DNA from 4 places in the Paenibacillus sp. FSL F4-0122 genome. Region 1 is predicted to be linked to each of the others. Evidence: riboswitches for the same ligand, from Rfam matches in the RefSeq annotation. Region 1 holds a riboswitch; each other region holds the start of a gene.
What was found. A riboswitch is a leader RNA that binds a small molecule or an ion and turns the genes downstream of it on or off. The one in region 1 is predicted to bind cyclic di-GMP.

Region 1 (5,001 bases):
GTTCTAAAACGCAAATTCGTTTCGGTATCCAGTTTTCAAGGATCAAGTCTTACTTGAGAGCTTAAACTCTCAAAACTGAGCAACGAGTGAGTAACAGGCCTAAACCTGAGTTTTGGAAGCTTAGCTTCCGATTTGAATGTCCTCATTGCAGAGAACGATTCTCCATAGAAAGGAGGTGATCCAGCCGCACCTTCCGATACGGCTACCTTGTTACGACTTCACCCCAATCATCTACCCCACCTTCGGCGGCTGGCTCCCTTGCGGGTTACCCCACCGACTTCGGGTGTTGTAAACTCTCGTGGTGTGACGGGCGGTGTGTACAAGACCCGGGAACGTATTCACCGCGGCATGCTGATCCGCGATTACTAGCAATTCCGACTTCATGCAGGCGAGTTGCAGCCTGCAATCCGAACTGAGACCGGCTTTGATGGGATTGGCTCCACCTCGCGGCTTCGCTTCCCGTTGTACCGGCCATTGTAGTACGTGTGTAGCCCAGGTCATAAGGGGCATGATGATTTGACGTCATCCCCACCTTCCTCCGGTTTGTCACCGGCAGTCACTCTAGAGTGCCCAGCATTACCTGCTGGCAACTAAAGTTAAGGGTTGCGCTCGTTGCGGGACTTAACCCAACATCTCACGACACGAGCTGACGACAACCATGCACCACCTGTCTCCTCTGTCCCGAAGGCCGCTGCTATCTCTAGCAGATTCAGAGGGATGTCAAGACCTGGTAAGGTTCTTCGCGTTGCTTCGAATTAAACCACATACTCCACTGCTTGTGCGGGTCCCCGTCAATTCCTTTGAGTTTCAGTCTTGCGACCGTACTCCCCAGGCGGAGTGCTTACTGTGTTAACTTCGGCACCAAGGGTATCGAAACCCCTAACACCTAGCACTCATCGTTTACGGCGTGGACTACCAGGGTATCTAATCCTGTTTGCTCCCCACGCTTTCGCGCCTCAGCGTCAGTTACAGCCCAGAAAGTCGCCTTCGCCACTGGTGTTCCTCCACATATCTACGCATTTCACCGCTACACGTGGAATTCCACTTTCCTCTTCTGTACTCAAGCCACCCAGTTTCCAGTGCGACCTCAGGTTGAGCCCAAGGTTTAAACACCAGACTTAAATAGCCGCCTGCGCGCGCTTTACGCCCAATAATTCCGGACAACGCTTGCCCCCTACGTATTACCGCGGCTGCTGGCACGTAGTTAGCCGGGGCTTTCTTCTCAGGTACCGTCACTCCGGTAGCAGTTACTCTACCGGACGTTCTTCCCTGGCAACAGAGCTTTACGATCCGAAAACCTTCATCACTCACGCGGCGTTGCTCCGTCAGGCTTTCGCCCATTGCGGAAGATTCCCTACTGCTGCCTCCCGTAGGAGTCTGGGCCGTGTCTCAGTCCCAGTGTGGCCGTTCACCCTCTCAGGTCGGCTACGCATCGTCGCCTTGGTGGGCCGTTACCCCACCAACTAGCTAATGCGCCGCAGGCCCATCCCTCAGTGACAGATTGCTCCGTCTTTCATTCTTCTCTCAGGAGAAAAAAGAAATTATCCGGTATTAGCTACCGTTTCCGGTAGTTATCCCAGTCTGAAGGGCAGGTTGCCTACGTGTTACTCACCCGTCCGCCGCTAAGTTATTTTGAAAGCAAGCTTTCAAAATAACTCCGCTCGACTTGCATGTATTAGGCACGCCGCCAGCGTTCGTCCTGAGCCAGGATCAAACTCTCCAATTAGTATTGAAAAGAGCGATATGCTCATTTTGAAACATCTGACGAGAAAATTAATTCTCTAATTTTGGATATCACTTACGTGATTTCCTACTCACTCGTTGTTCAGTTTTCAAAGATCAAGTTCTCGTTGACGCCGTTTAATGTATCAGCAGCAACTCTTATAATATATCATGTTGTTTTCAGAAATGCAAGCTTTATTTTTCGAAGCTTTTTATCAGCCTCGTCTGTATCGCCTGTACGCTGTCTAACAACGCTTACCTATAATACCCCAACTATTAATAGAAAAGCAACCCCTAATATAAAAATAAACAACTAGCTTAATAATTAAGCTAGTTGTTTATTTAATAGAGTTATGTTTCTAGCGGCGAATTTAATAGTATTTTGCCGCAGTATATTTGCTTGAGGCTTTAATTAAATCGGTTTTCTTATCACTCTTTGCAAGTCCTGCATCCACTGTAGTATCAATGGTAACCCACTTCCCATTAAGCAATACTTCGTTCCAGGCATGATATTGCGTAACGTAGCTTGTATTCCCCATTACCAACTTAGCAGGAACATCTACACTCCGCAGCATTGCGGCAAAAAGAGAAGCGTAATCATAGCAAATCCCTTTTTTAGTAGTCAATGTCTTATCGATGCTTGGAATATAATCAGTAGTTACACTATTAGCAAGAGAGTAGTCATATTGTACATTCGCAACTACATAGTTATAGATCGCTTTAACTTTCTCTTCGTCTGTTGTTTTGCCTTGTACTAATTGTTTAGCTTTGACAATCGCTTTATCAGAAGAACTCCATTTCACATTCTGTACGGAGCCCAAATATACGGAATTCGAGTCACTCATGGTTACGTCTACTACTTCGGAATATAACGCTTTGTATTTATTACCGGTTGTGTTCTCCAGAACCGAAACCTTATAAGTCCCATTTCCTTGTTGCAAAGGGAAGTCCTCAGCTTGTCCAGAAGCATACAAGTTATAAGTATAGCTGCTGTTATCTTTGGTGATCATGAGTTTGATTCTTTTATCTTTCGGAATATCATAGTTAATACCAATAACACCTTGAGCCACTTTGGATGTAATCAACCAGCTGGCATCTGCACTTGCAGCTTGAGCTGTACTTACCGGAACTGAAGTCATTAGGACGAACAACGCCACCAGCATAAAATATACCTTTTTCACGGATAAAACTCCTTTCGGTAGCTGGCTGCCATCCTTTCGGAAAGGCCCTTTAGCTTTGCGTCCCTACCTTTCGATAGGTTTGCCGTTATCGTATAAGCTCTATCTGTTCTAGCTTTACTAGATATAATTGATAGAATCCATTTGAAACAAACAAAAAAAGCCTCTTCATTCGGTAGCTGGCTGCCATCCTTTCGGGAAAAGGCCCTTTAGCTTTGCGTCCCTACCTTTCGGAAGGTTTGCCGTTATCGTGTTTAGCTTTTATAGTATAATACTATCATATTTATAGTTGTGAACAAGACCTAATTTACTAGATTACCCATTATTTTATAAATATCTCCCGGTATTTGTGTTTTCTTGTCATTCACTATTCTCATTTTGTTAATTTAGCATGAACAATCAGCCGATGCGTTGGATTCACTAGCGGATCACATGTAATCAGAGTAAGAATCTTATCCTTGTCATTCCCGTCAAGAACGGAGACATCACTCGGATCTACAACAGAAATATCGTATACCTCATAGTTAAACACCTGATCACTAGTCTTTACCGTGATAACATCCCCCACAACAACCTCATTCAATCTGTTAAACAAACGACCCGTAGTTCTAGCCCGATGCGCCGCGATTGCAGCATTTCCGATCTCTCCAAGGGGTGCCGTTTCTTTCATATGGGCTGCAGCATGTTTCATATTAGCTTTTGTAGCCCCTTCTAATACAGGCAGCTTCAAATCAATCTTACCGATTTCAATTAGTGCGATTACTTTGCCACCGACCTCAATCTCCGGTTCAGGCTTTTCTGTCTCTTGGGGTTGGGACTGTGCCTGAGCATCCAGAACCGATTCCTCTGCTAACAGCTGAGTAACTTCAGCATACCTGCTCTTCAAATCTGGCTGGGGAGTACTATCGGCAGTGCTTAGTTCAGCCGTTTCTAATAACTTCTCCTGCTGCCTGTCGTTGTACCATTCGTTAGCTGTCGGATATAACATGATAAGTATCCCAGCCAGTATGAGTAGATAGGAGAATTTACGCAATGTTATTCACCTCCGTATATTGTTTCTATGGTTATATACAAATCAAGCAGAAACAGCTACTTGCCTTTAAGCATAGCAACTCCTTCTGCCTGAAATTAATGTTTAAAATACCCATTTACGACTTCCAAAGAAATTGATGATCACCGTGATAAAGGTAACCAGCACCTTGGAGATCAAGACTTGAATACCTAGTCTGTCTGTCAACAGATGCATTAGCAGCAGTGATATTCCGAGCACTACCAGATTCAGCACGATAAACTTGACCAGCTGCACGCGGTCGAAGCCTTCTTTATTCCCCCGGTTGCGATCACGAAAGGTTACTTTTTTATTCAAAATAAAGCTATTCGCCGTACCTGCACTATAGGAGATCACCTGCGCCAATGCGTATACCATCCCTAGTGAATTCAACAATGTGAAAATCACAAAATCAATAAGCGTATTGAGCAAACCTACGGCATTAAATTTAAGGAACTGTATGAATGCAGCACGCAAGTTCTTATCTGACATCATTGTGGTCCTTCCGGCGGTCCAGTTGTTCTTCGTTCTGGTAGCCTTTAGTCTCACTAACAATGTATAGCGGTCTATCTTTAGACTCGTCATAAATCCGTCCGATATACTCCCCAATCACACCTAACAGCATCAGAACGATACCGTTAAAGAGCAGATTGACGCCTACAATGGAAGCCCAGCCCGGAACCGTCCAGGAGGTGAAAAATATCTTTTGAAACAAGACGAAAAATAAATAGAGAAAGCTAGAGAATGAAAGGAAGAATCCAATATACGTAGCAATCTTAAGCGGCTTATGTGAAAAAGAGGTGATGCCATCTAACGCAAAACGAATCATTTTCTTCAGCGGATATTTGGTTTCTCCGGCAAAACGTTCTTCCCGTTCATATTCCACCATAGTCTGCTTGAAGCCAACCCAGCTCACCAAACCTCGGACATAGCGGTTCTTTTCTTTAAGTCCCCGCAGGACATCACATACCTTACGGTCAATAAGACGGAAATCGCCTGTATCCGTAGGAATATCCACACTTGTCATACTGCTGAGCAGGCGGTAAAAAAGCT
Region 2 (5,001 bases), 3.1 Mb from region 1:
TCCGCATCCTTAATACTATACCGTGTAATACGACCTAATGCGGATAATAGACCTCGAATATCAATGCCTTTTTCGTCAAAATGCTTAATGAAAAAGTCGTTACCAACTATATTGCTGGGATGATAGATATCAATGCCTTTAATACGAATTCCGGTCATAATACGCCTCCAGGAAAGCAGTAAAATGTGGACTACATATTAAGATTAAAAGATCTAGACTGTAACCGCAGAAATGATCTCGATGTTATCGAGTCCAGCTTTACGGCCAAGACGGGAAAGCTGCATTTTGAGGATCGGGTTATTTTCAAGCGTTAGATTTACTTTTACAAACCCATCATTCTTAAACATTACAAAGCAGCTTTCTAAAAGAGGTACCACATCTGGTGCAGTTACATTTAGCTTTCTGCAGTCGATTTTTAGTTCATAGTCAGCTGGAGTAATTGGATTGATAGTTTGTTGATAAGCTTGAATAGATTTTAGACCATCTTCTTCAGAAAATGTTCCATCCAACTCAATGTTAATAACCTTATTTGCAGTGTCTGTCTTCAAAATGAAACTTCCCATGCCTAAATCTCTCCCATAGATTGAATTTGTCCAAAACAGTTCGACTGCAATATCCAGCCCTTTATATATCCACTTAGCTGTTTTATAAAAGTCAAAATTCGACACTATACAGCAAGTATTGGGATATTCCGACTCTATTATAGGCATATTTTTCAAGTGCATGCAATAATAAAGTCGAATTTTGTATATTGTTGTCGAACTGTTGGGTTATTGGATTTCTTCTATGGTTGCAAGCAGGATATTAAAAGCTGTGATGATTCTAGGTGCCCCTATAACGGGTACTAAGTGTAATAGAATACCTTTAAGCTGTTCTACGGTGACTCCAACACGAAGGGCCATGACATAATGAACACCCAGCTGTTCGAATTGACCCATTGAAATTAAAGATGAAATGACTGCAATTTCCTTCCAGTCAGGGGCTATAGTATTACGTTGAAAAATATCGCCATAGGCATTCCCCATAATAAATTCAGCCAAGTCAGGGAAGTGGTCTTTAATTGGAGCTAGTGCTTTTGCGCCATAGTCTCCTGATAGATTCGTGAAGTGGTTGAGACCACTGTTGATATTTTCCTTCATGGTTAGCCTCCTAGTTTAGGTTCAAAGTACGGTGTGCAGTCGGAGGGACTTCATCACGGTCTGTTAGTAGTTCAATAACGGCAACATGGTTTAGAGCTACCGCATCTTTAATTGCAGCTGTGAATTCATCCGCAGTCTCACATTTGTAGCCTTTAGCACCTAGAGATTCAGCGAATTTCACGGCGTCCATTGGTACTTCATATAGAGTTCCATCGATACGACCTGTGGTTTTCTCCATACCCTTAAGAGCCATATCTAGTTGCTTATTATTGACCACGATAAAGATGACAGGGATATCTTTGCAGACAGCGGTGTTAATCTCAGTGCCGAGCATCATGAAACAACCATCACCTGTAATGCAGAGGACAGTTTCTTCAGGAGCTGCAACTTTTGCACCAATAGCCATGCCGATCGAATTACCCATGCAAGCAAAATAAGCATCAAAAACAAAGCTGCCCGGTTTCTTAACCTTGTACCATTTTGCAGCGTGGAATCCATGGCTTCCATCATCAACGAAAATTGAATTATTATAAGGGATCAAATCACTTAAAGTGCTCATTACTGAAGCCAGTGAAAGATTCTTGAGGGTTGGAAGCTCTTCTGAATAATCAGCATTGGCCAAAGCCTCACGTTTGGTGATTGTGCTTGGGTCAATATGATTTAGGCAGTGCACCAAATTATCGCGCAGGTCCCCAGTGACCGGTATTGTTTTGGACAATAGGATTTTTCCGACAAAGGTTGGATCAATATCAAATTGAATTAAAGTTGCTGGATGATTCTCCCGTTTAAGATTACAGATGGTCATATCACTTAAACGTGATCCAAGCACTATAAACAGATCGCTTTTATTCAATAAATCATCCCCGTGGGTCGAACCGCCAACGCCAATAGGACCATGATAGAGTGGGTGATCCCAGACTATAGCCCCTTTTCCACCAGGAGATGTTACTACAGGAATATTAAAAGTTTCTGCGAGTTGAACAAGCTCTTTATGTGCTCCGGAGCGGTTAATTCCTTTACCCGCAATAATCAAAGGATTCTTAGCAGCTTGAATAGCATCGATGACTCTATCGATATTAGCTTGACTAATTAGAGACTCTCTTTCAGGGATTACAATATTGCATTCTTCCAATACTTCAGTTTGTACATCAAAAGGAATACAAAGATGAACAGGACCCCGTTTGGCCAGGGCCACAGAAATCGCATGATTAAAAATAGTACCAAAGTGATCCCCACGTTCAACCAATTTACTGAACAAGGTGGCAGGTCTGAACATATCAGCTAAATCAGCCAGAAAAGAGGTGGAGTCCTGACATTGAGGAATTCCAAGCTCTGTAATGGATTGGTGGCCAGTAATAAACAGGACAGGTAGGTTGTTAGCTTTCGCATGAGCTGCTGCTGTGAGCAGGTTAGTTCCACCAGGACCAGAAGTACCAAATGCTACGCCTAGGTTACCCGTTTTCAGCGCATACCCTGCTGCTTCGAATCCGGAGCTTGCTTCATGTCTGCCGGGAATAAATTCAATACCGTAATCGACCATCTTTAGAACTATTGGACAAATCGATTTGCCAATGATCCCAAAAGAATGGGTGACTCCTAGGTTACGTAGTGCTTCCGCCATGTAATCTGCGACTGTCTTCAAAAGAAACACCTCACAAGTTTTTTGATATATATTAGTTATTAATCTACCGAATAGATACGATAGATCAATATACTCAAAAAGTAAAAACCTGTGCTCTATAGTAAGCACAGGTTGGTGGCATAAGGCGCCGCTAAGACTGAACAATAGTTCAGCCGTCCTGGTTCCTCTGCAACCTGGCAATCATGGCCTCAAACGAAAAAATGAGGCTGTAGATCCATGGTTTTGCGTCATCCTCTTTCGAGGATTTTGCCAATATTAATTTATAGTTGATAAGAATAATTTTCCTTTACAATATATTCCTCATTAATTTTTGTCAACATAATCCGCTAAAAAAACTCGAAATTTGACGAAAGTCTTGTCCAAGAGATGAAGTTTTGTCTCGCGAAAAAAACTGCCACCTAAGACTCAGCTTAGGTGGCAGTTGATAGTTTTGAACTAGAATTTAAAGATATGAATGGTTTTTTGCAGATTAAATACGGCCTGGGTCATTTTTTCCGTTTCTTCTGCAACAGACTGCAGGGCATTAATCTGTTCATTCATAGCCGCCGATACCTCTTCAGTGCCTGCAGCGGTTTCTTCGGTGATTGCTGAGATATTCTCAATTGCACTGGAAATTTTCAAGGCACTTTCTAGCATAAGATCACTCTCCGCAGAGAATGAAGAGATTTGCTCGGTAATGTACTGCACGCTTTGTACAATTTGTGCGAAAATATGGGCAGATTGAGTGATCATTTCATTCTGAACCTGCACAACCTCTTCATTGATGGCGATATTATCGATGGCTTGTTTAATATCTGACTCAATGCTGCGGACCAAACCGAATACTTCTTTTGTGGAAGCCGTAGATTCCTCAGCAAGCTTGCGAACCTCTTGAGCGACAACGGCAAAACCCCGACCATGCTCTCCGGCACGAGCAGCTTCGATGGAGGCATTGAGTGACAGCAGGTTGGTCTGCTCAGCGATCTCTGTGATGGTCTTGGTGATCATCGTAATCCCGCGGGCATTTTGTGAGAGAGCTTCAATAGTATCAGCCACTTTTTGTGTAGCCTCTATGTTTTTACGCATGCCTTCAGCCTGTGTATCTACGGATTGGCGCCCTTGCTCAACAAGTTCTAAGGTATGTATTGAACGTCTGTTCATTTCTTTGGTGGAGTTCGTATAATTGGATACTTTGGTCTCAATGTCTTTAATGGATTCTGTCATATCAGCGATATCCGTAGATATTTCATTTGCACCAAGAGCGAGCTCGGTAGAAGAAGAGGCTACTTGTGCCATAACAATTTTCAGGTTCTGGTTCTTATCTTCGATTCCGCGGCTTGCATCCATTACTTGACGGGTGATCTGCGATGCATCGGTCAGAATCTTCTTGAGCTTATCAATCATTGTGTTAAAGGAGCGGCTTACGTCACCCATTGAACCATTTTCGTCCGCTCTGCTAGTGAAATCCCCCTTCGAAATACTGTGAGATACATTAGCAATATCATCAAAAGATGATGTAAGCGTTCTCTCCACGAAGCGAGCAACAGGTAAAGTCAGACCTGCAAGAACAACTACTAGTATAATTCCTACGAGAAATTGACCTAGAATCATTAACGTAACTAAGACAGGAATTGCAAACAGTGCGGCAACGAGGTAACATCCGGCAACAATTCTTTGTTTTAACGGAAGTTTGTGCATCCAGCTCATTGGTAAAATGTCCCCCTTATTAAATTTTATGTAATGGTGTTATTATAGGGGATTTATAGGTCATTGGTCTATAGAGAAGTGTCATAAATCTTCTTTAAGTAGTAGATATTTAGAATTCATGTCAAAATTCCTCATATATTGTGGAAATTGTTTTAATAGCAGACTTTACCATCCCTACTAGTTCGGTAGGAGCTAAAACAATAACTGAAGGAGAAAAAGAGAGTACGATACGACAGGCAGATTCTATAGTATTAAACTCGGCCTCTACGTTCATCCACCCAGTATTAGCAGAGGGTTCTACTAAAGTTATAGTTACATATCTTTCACGTTGTAATTCTTTAAGAATAGACTCATTCACCTTTAATTTCACTACATATTTTGGCAGAGCTGCTTTAAAAGCTAAAGTCGACTGTTCCCAGTAGCTTTTTAAATCAAAAGTCTCAGGTCTGACAAATGATTCATTAGTTGCTTCAGCTTGTATTAATCTTGACACGCGAAAAGTCCGCATATCACCCTCGGTTCGTGCCACTACAT
Region 3 (5,001 bases), 920 kb from region 1:
CCAACTATTCCAAGCTCCCTCTTGTTGAGAAAAGATCAAAGAAGGCAACTTATCACCCGAAGCAGCATCCACATAAACATTGATGGTCTCGCCAGGCATTGCCGCAAGTCCTGTAGGCTGGTTGTTCGTGCCGAAGCCTATTCTCAGGTTTTGCTGAGCATGTTTTTTCATATCTCCACGCTGCTCCGCCTCTATGATGGTACCTTCGATTTGAACCTCGCCATTAACCAGCTTCTTAGCTAGTTCCAATGAATCTTTAAGGATTGGATAGAGCGGATGTACTTTTGTCGCTTCCTCCAATTCATTGATTTTTGCAACGTTATTATAAGCAGACACAACCGCACTCATCGTTCCATCTGTGAAAATACCATTTACAGCTTCGCTTACTTTATCTTCTGTATAAAATCTAAATTCAGCCGCAAAAGGTCTGTTAATATTAGCTTTTGTGAACTTAAATTTTAATCTTTTAAACTTCGTCGGTTCGAATTTAAATTCCAGAAAATCATTGGTACTAATCGCGGTTCCGCTAGATACAAGTTGGAAGGTCTCTCCTTTACTCGTCTCTGATGCATAGATTTCAAAAGCCTCTGGGAATCCTTTGCGGTTATCTCTAGCCAAAAAAGCCACTCTGTCCAGCACTTCCGCTTGCGCTAGTTCAAACACGACTTCATTCGTGAAGCTTGCATCATTGTTTTTGTTCGTTTCCCAATGCGTAGTGGGCTGGTCATCCAGCATATATTCAGGCTTCGTACCTGGGTAGCTTCCACCGTTCACCGTTACTTTTGATACGTTTGCATTTGGCATTCTATAAGCTTGGCTATAGGCATTTTCATAGGCTGTACCATACCCTTTTAGCTTCGAAACCTTGGCTGCCGTTGCATCTACCTGATGGTTCTCCAAAAGGATCTTTGCATTCTCTATCTCTTCTTTAAACTGCGTATACAGTGGATGTGCCTGCACTTCATTCTCTAAAGCTGTTAATTTCTCTGTCGTATTAAAGGCAGCACTAACTTGGCTCAAGGTATCATCTGTAAATAAATTTTTCATTTTAGCAGAGACACTATCCTCTTTATAAAAAGAAAACTCAGCCGCACTCGCCCAATCTTGGTTGGCTTTTTTGAAGACAAATTTAAATCTCTTAAAAGCCGTAGGTGCGAACTGAATCTCCACTACATCACCGGTTGAGCCTTTATATTCTCCAGAAGACACGAGTGTGAAATCGCCTGCATCTGTAGTGGAGCCATAGATATCAAATTCTTGAGCAAAACCTTTACCTTTAGCACCAGATTGCCTAGCGGCGTAGACCATTCTATTTAATTCAGTGGACTCATTGAAAACAAACACAACCTCATTCGTAAACGTTGAACTATTCGGTTTGCCAGTCTCCCAATGCGTGCTCATATCCCCATCCATAGCCTTAGCTATAGGTGAGCCTGAGTAGTTGCCACCGTTATTTGTGATGGTTTTAATATTTGCTGGATTCATTCTAAAAACCTCATTATAGGCATTTAGAACATCCTTGCCGTACAGCTCAAACGGAATAACCGAAGCGTTGCTTAATAAGTTGACCTTACTTTGCGCGACTGTTTTTGTTACATTTACCTTGCTTGCCTCACTTGCTAAAGCATAACCTGCCTCACTCGAAAAACTGGCCAACATGGCCGCCGATGTAGCGATCGCAATCATTTTCTTCATCTCTTCTTACCCCCAGATGTCATATGAATCTCTCCAGTGCCCAAAAATGGGCACAAAAAAAACTACCCCAAAAGAGTAGCTTGATTGCGTATAAAGTCGCCTAAAAATTAAGACTTAATTTTTATTAAACCTTAACAAGCATAAACGCCTTCGGCGTCCTTATAAGGACGGTAAGCGTTTAAGCGAGAAATATAAGATATTAAGTATAGGTGTATAACTTATACTTTCTTATATTTTAACAAAAAGCGTTACACACTCTTTGGCAGCTGGCTGACAATAGTTATGATAACCTTAGTCCCTATAGCTTTGCGTCCCTACATTTCCATAGGTTTGCCTATGAAGTTTCGAATACATTCAAAGAGTAACATAAGCCTAGATCTGATCGCATGATTAATTGGTATGAAATGAGTATAGGTAATTGCAATTAGTTTTTCTCATGTGATAGATATTATTTATCGACTATCCCGGAAGAGAATGGGATCCTTTAGGACTGGAGGTCTAATTAACTCCCCGATCCGAACAAACGCCGGAACCAATTCCACACATCGCCCGTGATGGGAATTAATCCGAAACCATGTTCGCCAACTGCGATTACACCATATGCCCATTGTCCGATAGCTATGGCACCCCCAGCGATCCTGCCTATCGCTATCGCACCAAACGCCGTATCCCCTATGGCGATGGCCCCCAACGCTTTTTCCGCGATTGCGATCGCTCCTACAGCCACTCCTGCAATCGCAATCGCTCCCACTGCGAAGCCAAGCCAGCTAAGTGCTATTGCTCCAATCGCTAACCACATTCCCAGTGATATTGCTCCTAAGGAAAGTACGCCCACGCTTATCGCACCTATGGAAATCAATCCGACAGCTACATCTCCAATAGCGATTAAACCAACAGCTGTCTTTACACGGGGTTTACTTCCATGACCATACTTTTGACCTGAGTATCGCCCTAAATTACTACGAATACTGATGACCGGAAATGAGGGAGAAGGCCATTGATAATCAATTTCTCGTCCATCAAAGCCCCTAGAATCCGCCCAGCGCGTTACAAATTGATGCCATTTCATATCCATCCCGTCCCCCTTTTCAAATTACCTAAATTATACAACCCCGGGGGTTGGCTGTACTCAGACTCTGACCTGAAATTCATCTCATCCTCTGGACCGATATATACTCATTAGGATTACTGTTTGGGAATAGGATCAGGCTTTCCAAATAAATATCCCTGAAACAACTGATAACCACTCTGCTTAAGCCATTCAAAGTCCTCTCTAAACTCCACACCTTCTGCTAAAGGAACAGATTGGATTTCTAAAGCCTTTTCTAAAAATTGTTTAGCTATTTTCTGTTTGTTCGGATCACTGGACACGCCTTGAACATATTTCATATCTAACTTCATGTAATGAGGTTTAAGCTCCAATAACATCTCGATTGTGCTGAAGCCTTCCCCAACATCATCTAAAGCGTATTCAAATCCCCGGTCCTTGTAATATGTCAAAATAGCTTTCAAATGAGCGAGATCATCCACTTTCTCCGTTTCAACAACTTCAAAGACAAAAAGAGAGGGATCGACACCTAATTGATTAGCCAATTCAACCGTTGATCTTAAGCAGAACTCTGGAGCGTAAATTGATGTAGGGATAAAATTAATAAACGTTTTTTTATTTAAGGGCGCAGCATATTTTACGGCAGTCATTCTACATAACCGGTCTAAAGCATATAAACGCCCACGATTCCGTGCTGCCGCAAAGATCTCATTAGGATAGATAAGGGATCCATCTTCTTTTTTAAATCTCGATAAAAGCTCGTATGCAAAAATCTCTTCCCTTACGTTCACAATCGGTTGGAAGTAACAAGTAACAAGACCCTTAGTGATAACCTCATCAATCCACTTCATATCCATTACAGTAGACATCTCGGATAGAGGTCTCCATGCTTGGTCATCTATACGAAATTCAATTTTCCCGGACTCCATATGATCGTTACAGAAATCTAGAAGATCTCGCGCTTCAGCTTCCTTAATCGTAATCACATTTTCTTCTACCTTATGTATCGTATTACTTCTACTCAAGTGATGAATAACCTTAGGTAAAACCCTAAGATTAAGCTCACCATGAGGCTTGATTTGAAAATTCAGCTCTCTTACTACACAATGATTACAAGCCATATTCATAACCCCTTTAATAATCGATTCTCTGAAAAAGATCCCGGAACGGCTCTTCTCAATCGAAATCCGTATACTCCAGTAAATATGTCGCGTCTAACACGGTGATCTGCTGATGTTGAATCTCAATAATCTTTTGCTCTTGCAGATCTTTAAGCACAAGGGTAGCCGTCTCCCTTAACGTTCCGATCATATCCGCGAACTGCTGATGGGTCAATCGAAGATCAATCCTCTGTTTGCCTTGCTCCTCTACTCCAAATCTTTGGTATAGTCTTCTCAGCGTAAATATCGCACGCGCTCTCGCATCATGAAATTTCATTTCATGTAATAACCGATTCGATAAAAATAAACGGTCCATTTGCAGCAGCATCAATTGCTCCTTAATCAACGGGTAATCGGCAAGCATCTGCTTAAAAAGCTCATGTTTAATCTCAAATAATACAGTATCATTCATAGCCACCGCAGACAGCACTCTTATATTGGAGGGATGGATCACTTCCAGATCGCCAAAGAAATCGCCTTTTCCAAAAAGATCTACGGTATGCTCTTTCCCTTTCGTGGTAGCGTACACCCTTATAATCCCCGAATAGATAATGTAGGCATAATCCCCCGGATCTGATTCTGCAAACACCATGGTCCCCTTAGAATATGCCTTATAAGTGAATAATCCTGAGACCGCCTCGATCTTCTCCGAGGGTAAACCTTGAAAAAAGCGAGTGCCAGTCCAAAAAGAAGCTTCCATCTCATTATTCCTTTCTAACAGATTCCATAGTTTTGTATGCCAACATACTGATAATAAATCATCATCCTGTTATATTCTATCGTAACGTTGTCACATAGGCTTGATGCCAATACAAATTACAAAGGAGATCCATTCATGAAATATAATTTTGACGGAAAAGGACTTATTGAAACGCCAGATGTCGTGTTTGAGAGCAATCCGCTACTAGAACTGAGCATGTACAACAATCATATTAAAGAGATTCCCGATCAGCTCTTCCTTCATGACGAATTAGAGGTACTTAATTATGCGGGCAATGAAATCGAACAGTTATCCGAGAACATCGGTCGCTTAGTTCACCTAAGAATGCTGGATTTAGGCCATAATCGGCTGAAGGTGTTGCCGGAGAGCATTGGCGG
Region 4 (5,001 bases), 310 kb from region 1:
TCTTTTTTGAATTGATGGCGGTATGCGCTAGCTAAACGTACAGCTGCTACGCAGGCCTCTGGGTCATCAGCGTTGACATGGACTATTGGGATTTCATACCCTTTGGCGATGTCACTCGCATAATGCGTAGAACGGGAATCTTCACTTTCAGTCGTAAAACCAATTCGGTTATTAACAATGATATGGATCGTCCCACCATTTTGATAACCTTGAAGTTTGCCGATATTAAGCGTTTCTGCAACAATGCCTTCACCTGGAAAAGCAGCATCGCCATGCATCAGCACCGCCATAGCTTTACTGGTATCAATCTTCGGCAGTCCTGCAGTGCTCCGATCTTCTTGTGCGGCACGAGTGAAACCTTCCACAACAGGATTGACGAATTCCAAGTGACTTGGGTTATTCGCTAGTGTTATTCTTGTGCGTACGGTTTCTCCTTCACGGACAGCACGGTCTGCACCGAGATGGTATTTCACATCACCTGTCCAACCATAGTTAATGCCTGTGGAGCCTTCGGAAGGGAAAAGCTCCTTGTTCGGAGAATGATGAAACTCTGAAAATATGATATCATAAGGTTTGCCCAAAATATGTGCAAGAACGTTGAGGCGGCCGCGATGCGCCATGCCCATCAAAATATGCTCCGCACCGTCATGTGCAGCAGCACGTACGATTTCATCTAACATCGGCACAAGAGCATCATTGCCTTCAAGACTGAAACGCTTCTGACCTACAAAAGTCTTGTGGAGGAAGGTTTCAAATTGCTCTACCTGAATCAGGCGGTTCAGGAGCTCTTTGCGTTCTGTATTATTTAGGGGTGCTGGTGAGCTGGTGGATTCTGCCTGTCTATTTAGCCATTGCAGTTCTTTTTCTTCATGCACATGCCCGAATTCATAGGCGATGGTCTTGGTGTATGCCTGACGCATACGTTGCACGGCATCCCATCCGGTATGCACATCATTCGGCGCATTTTCCCATATAAGCGTGGCAGGCAGTGCGATCAGGTCTTCGCGGGTCAGCCCATAGGTTTCAAGCTCAAGATATTTTGCCATGGGATTCTGATCGCGTACCAGCGGATCAATTTCAGCGGCCATATGGCCATATATACGAATATTGGCGATTAGCTTGGAAGCTCTTACTGCTTTTCTAAGCCATTCGGTGTCTCCCGAGATGCGCGGCTGAGGAGCCGGTTCGCTATCCGGAGTTAGGGGAGGAGGTCCCGAATTTGTAAAAAGCTCGCGATAATTATTTTCTACGGTGGAGGGATCTTTCACAAACTGTTCATATCTTTCTTGAATGTAGCCTAAATTGGGTCCGTAATACTTACTCCAAATGGATTCGTTATAGGGCTCTTTGGCTGCCATGAATACATCCTCCTTAACGGATGAACTCCATACGTGACATTTTGTGTCAACGCTTACTGGAGCTGTGATGATTGCGGTTTCATTTCTCATCTTATTGTGCTACTTTCGGCCACTGTAATCAATTCATTCTTTCGTCCAATACGTTCGCAAAATGGTATGGGTTAGCTTGTTCTAATGAAAAGAAGGGTGTTTCTTCTCATTACCCATTCTAAAGGCCTATTAAAATGATTCTATTATCCTTATTTTTAACTATTAGGTCAGTAAATATTTATTTTGCTAGTACAATTTATTTTATGTAACGGACGAGTATCGTGATAATCGGACAAGATCTTTGAAAAAAAATCTTTTATTTTTCGTTTTTAAAATAGAAAGTAACCAGGAATCGACACACTTTTCCGCTTTCTTTTTGTATAATGTTATTGCAGATAGTAATTTTATAGTTTTTTAAGTAGATCCTTTCGTGAAAAGGGTCCAGTAAAAGGTAAACTTGCCGAAAGGCAGGGGCACAAAGTCGCGGGTCTAAGGTAGAGATACTATGACAGCCGGATTGCCTGGGGACGTAAAATCTTAGGGGGAGATTTTTTGGAAAAGTCCAACCAGGGTAGCAACAGAGAACAGCAGTTTATTGATCTGGATCAAGAGTGGGTACATTTATTATTAGCAGCTAAGAAGGCTGGCATTAAGGCAGATGAAATCCGCCAGTTCTTTCATGAGAAAACTGTGCAGATCGTGCAGTAATACATTAGAGGGGTTACATATCGAAAAAGGGCACAGCGGTTCTTCGCTGTGCCCTTTTTCGATATGATTTAGTAGAAGAGAGGATCGTACCAGATTAGTAGGAAGTATTAATCCTTTTGATCGAGCTTCCATTTCTGATAGTCCAGAAATTCTTTGAATTCGCGTTTGCTAATGCCTGAGTCCATAGCTTCCTGCACCAATCGGAACCATTCCGAATCTAAATGTGATTCCTCTGCATCATTGGGTTCTCCATAGAGTAGGGCATGAATGGATACCTGAAGCGCGTCAGCGATTTTTTCGATAAACTGGATGGATGGATTGGATTGGATGTTTCTCTCCACGTTGCTAAGATACGACTTAGCCACATCTGCTCTGTCCGCAAGCTCAGATAGGGAGAAACCCTTGTCTAGGCGGAGCTGCTGGATACGTTGGCCCATATTCTGTGGCACTATGCTGACGCCCCTCCGTAATTTTTGTTATTAGTATAGCAAATATCAATAAATCGGACAAAGTTTATTGTAAAGAGAAGAGCAGCAATCTGCTTATCCGTGGCCGGATTCAGGATCTGCTGCTCATCGAGTATTTTATTAAATTACTTTATTGATCTTAGTAGTCTTTTTTCGCACCTTGTTTAGCTACGAAATCCCAAGTCAGTGTTAAGCTATCGCCTTGGAAAATATTTTGATCTTGGTTATTTTCCACAAATTCGAATTGGACGGAGAAGCTGTCGTTGGTACCGGCTTTAATACCGGATGCTTCGGTAAAGAGTTGATCCCAACCTGTATTTTTTACGAGATCCGGATGCTGACTTTTTAAAGCAGCAAGTGTAGTCTCATAAACTACATTTTCAGGAGAGACGATAGGTACTCCTTTATCATTATTTCTAAGGAATTTAACTTTAATGAACTCGGCTAAATCCAGGTAGTTATCTCCTTTAGCATCCGTGATTTGAGTCGATGTATTCAGAATAATAGATCCGATATCGAGCGAACCATCGTTTTTCAATTTGAAGGATTTAGTTACCGTATCACCTGGTTTCAGGTTAGGAATATTAACGATGACAGAAGGGTCGGAGTTCAGATCGAGCGTGCCCGCTGCGAATGTAGCTGTGCTTTGCGCAGTGTCGCTAAAGTATGCGAAGGTTCCTCCGCCGATTAATGATAAACCCAGTGCTGCAGATGCTACGCCAAGACCCAATGTTTTCTTGATACCCATAATAAAATTCCTCCTCAAATTTGTGTTTGAATTTTTTATAAAATTTATATATTGTATCTTCCGGTTCGTAAGCGGAAGTGGACAATCAACTTAGGGCTGTGTTTCTGTTGGGGGCGGTGAGGCTGGCAGTAGGGCAGCATTTTTCTTTTCTAATGCAGCTACAGCCTTCCAAGAGGTATACAGAGCATAGAGCAGAAGCATCAAGCCAGGCACGATCATGAGGACTACACTTCCAGCTTTGGAAACCGCGAAATTCATAGCGTAACCGACATAGGGTACAGTGACCCCGGTATACTGAGCTACAACATTCACAGAACTGGTAGGGTTCATGTCGGGCGCGTCGTTGTTATCGCCTTTAGTGCGATAAACAGCTTCACCAGTAGCGTTATTGACGGTCGCTTCTACAATTCGGTGAGTAATGAGCAGATTATCTTCATTCCTAAAGGTGATGACATCGCCTGGTTTGAAACGATTCATATCCCCTCCGGGTTTTAATGCGACAATTGAGCCTGTCTGAATTCCTGGTTCCATCGATCCTGAGAGTACGGTTTTGATCTCATATCCGAAGAAAGCAGGTTCACCACCGGAGGCCTTGGATAACACTACGGCTGCCACCAGCAGAATAAAGATCACAAGCATTAAGCTCGATAAGGTATTATTGATAATTTTTTTAATTCGCATCTTATTCTCCACCTTTCTCAGGTTGAGGGTCCGAAGGAGCTTGGGTTGCTACCGGCGGGGTAGTCGTACTGTCTTCCGCCTTTGCCGTCTCTTGTGGAGCCTCTTGCTGAGGAACATCTTTTGGAATTGTGAGCTCTTCGCCAATTTCCGGCTTAACCGGGTCAGTGGCTGGGGCTTCAGGTTGTTCTTTATTTGGGGCTTCCGGAGCAGCTTCACCTGACGTTGGAGGGGTTGCCTCAGCTTTCGCTTTATCCTCGGCTTCTTGTTGCTTTTTCTCCTCAGCCAAACGTTCTTCTTCCTTCTTCGCTTCTTCTTCTTTCTTTGCTTGCTCTTCTTCTAGCCGAGCTTTTTCAAGCTCTTCTAGTTTTTGCTCGCGAGTCTGACTGATCATTTGGAGTTTATCTTGAAGGGTAGTGATACCTGAGGTTGCCGATTCTTTAAGGTTAGTCAATTCGGTATTTAGAGCTTCATAAGTGGAGGTGAGGTCGCTAGAGATCACGCCATCTGGTTGAGTGAAGGTAATCAGGAATGGCAGTGGCTGTGGGAACTCTCCTTCGCGTAATTCAAGTTGTCCATAAACATCACTGGTAACTACCGAAGCGAATGGAAGACCGACATCGTGTATGGAGGTTAGGTAACTAATAACTCCATTTAAGGAAGCATTCAAGGATTCCGAGATCACACCGCTTTGATTCAGGCTGCTTTGTAAATCTCTGAAAAATTGCTCATCCTTGATTTCTAGACAGTTTGAATCTAGAGAAGTCATATATCCTCCTATCTGGAAGAGTAAGGCTGCTGCTGCACTTAGCTCATTGTGGATTTGATTCCAAATTTGGCTGTTAGCCGCCAGTTGCTCGTTAACGCTATCTATTTGGGATTGAAGCGCCGCTATTTGCGAAGAAATCTCTTGTGCAGCGACATCAAGCTCTTCCAGCGACATCCCTTCTATTCCCGAAACGTCCGAGTAGTTAGCTGATGAGGAAAAGGGTTGTAGTGATTCTTTTAAAGT

Region 2: another riboswitch for cyclic di-GMP. It lies ahead of MHH49_RS20265 (thiamine pyrophosphate-binding protein); the one in region 1 lies ahead of MHH49_RS06665 (transglutaminase-like domain-containing protein).
Region 3: another riboswitch for cyclic di-GMP. It lies ahead of MHH49_RS10705 (NPCBM/NEW2 domain-containing protein); the one in region 1 lies ahead of MHH49_RS06665 (transglutaminase-like domain-containing protein).
Region 4: another riboswitch for cyclic di-GMP. It lies ahead of MHH49_RS08020 (anti-repressor SinI family protein); the one in region 1 lies ahead of MHH49_RS06665 (transglutaminase-like domain-containing protein).

Annotation. Positions count from the first base shown of each region.
Region 1 covers NZ_JBBODI010000001.1:1,574,755-1,579,755, forward strand. The annotation lists rRNA gene MHH49_RS06660 (16S ribosomal RNA) at 169-1,726, opposite strand; gene MHH49_RS06665 (transglutaminase-like domain-containing protein) at 2,094-2,903, opposite strand; cyclic di-GMP riboswitch class I at 2,917-2,997, opposite strand; cyclic di-GMP riboswitch class I at 3,072-3,154, opposite strand; gene MHH49_RS06670 (class D sortase) at 3,274-3,933, opposite strand; gene MHH49_RS06675 (GtrA family protein) at 4,036-4,443, opposite strand; gene MHH49_RS06680 (glycosyltransferase family 2 protein) at 4,430-5,001, opposite strand, start outside.
Region 2 covers NZ_JBBODI010000001.1:4,680,303-4,685,303, forward strand. The annotation lists gene MHH49_RS20250 (ketoacyl-ACP synthase III) at 1-158, opposite strand, end outside; gene MHH49_RS20255 (hypothetical protein) at 213-563, opposite strand; gene MHH49_RS20260 (carboxymuconolactone decarboxylase family protein) at 771-1,139, opposite strand; gene MHH49_RS20265 (thiamine pyrophosphate-binding protein) at 1,150-2,790, opposite strand; cyclic di-GMP riboswitch class I at 2,946-3,042, opposite strand; gene MHH49_RS20270 (methyl-accepting chemotaxis protein) at 3,217-4,467, opposite strand; gene MHH49_RS20275 (helix-turn-helix transcriptional regulator) at 4,589-5,001, opposite strand, start outside.
Region 3 covers NZ_JBBODI010000001.1:2,496,645-2,501,645, reverse strand. The annotation lists gene MHH49_RS10705 (NPCBM/NEW2 domain-containing protein) at 1-1,695, opposite strand, end outside; cyclic di-GMP riboswitch class I at 1,954-2,040, opposite strand; gene MHH49_RS10700 (hypothetical protein) at 2,198-2,764, opposite strand; gene MHH49_RS10695 (EAL domain-containing protein) at 2,881-3,864, opposite strand; gene MHH49_RS10690 (Crp/Fnr family transcriptional regulator) at 3,920-4,603, opposite strand; gene MHH49_RS10685 (leucine-rich repeat domain-containing protein) at 4,739-5,001, shown strand, end outside.
Region 4 covers NZ_JBBODI010000001.1:1,886,549-1,891,549, reverse strand. The annotation lists gene MHH49_RS08025 (2-oxoglutarate dehydrogenase E1 component) at 1-1,358, opposite strand, end outside; cyclic di-GMP riboswitch class I at 1,829-1,913, shown strand; gene MHH49_RS08020 (anti-repressor SinI family protein) at 1,941-2,096, shown strand; gene MHH49_RS08015 (helix-turn-helix domain-containing protein) at 2,204-2,533, opposite strand; gene MHH49_RS08010 (TasA family protein) at 2,703-3,311, opposite strand; gene sipW (signal peptidase I SipW) at 3,402-3,992, opposite strand; gene MHH49_RS08000 (hypothetical protein) at 3,994-5,001, opposite strand, start outside.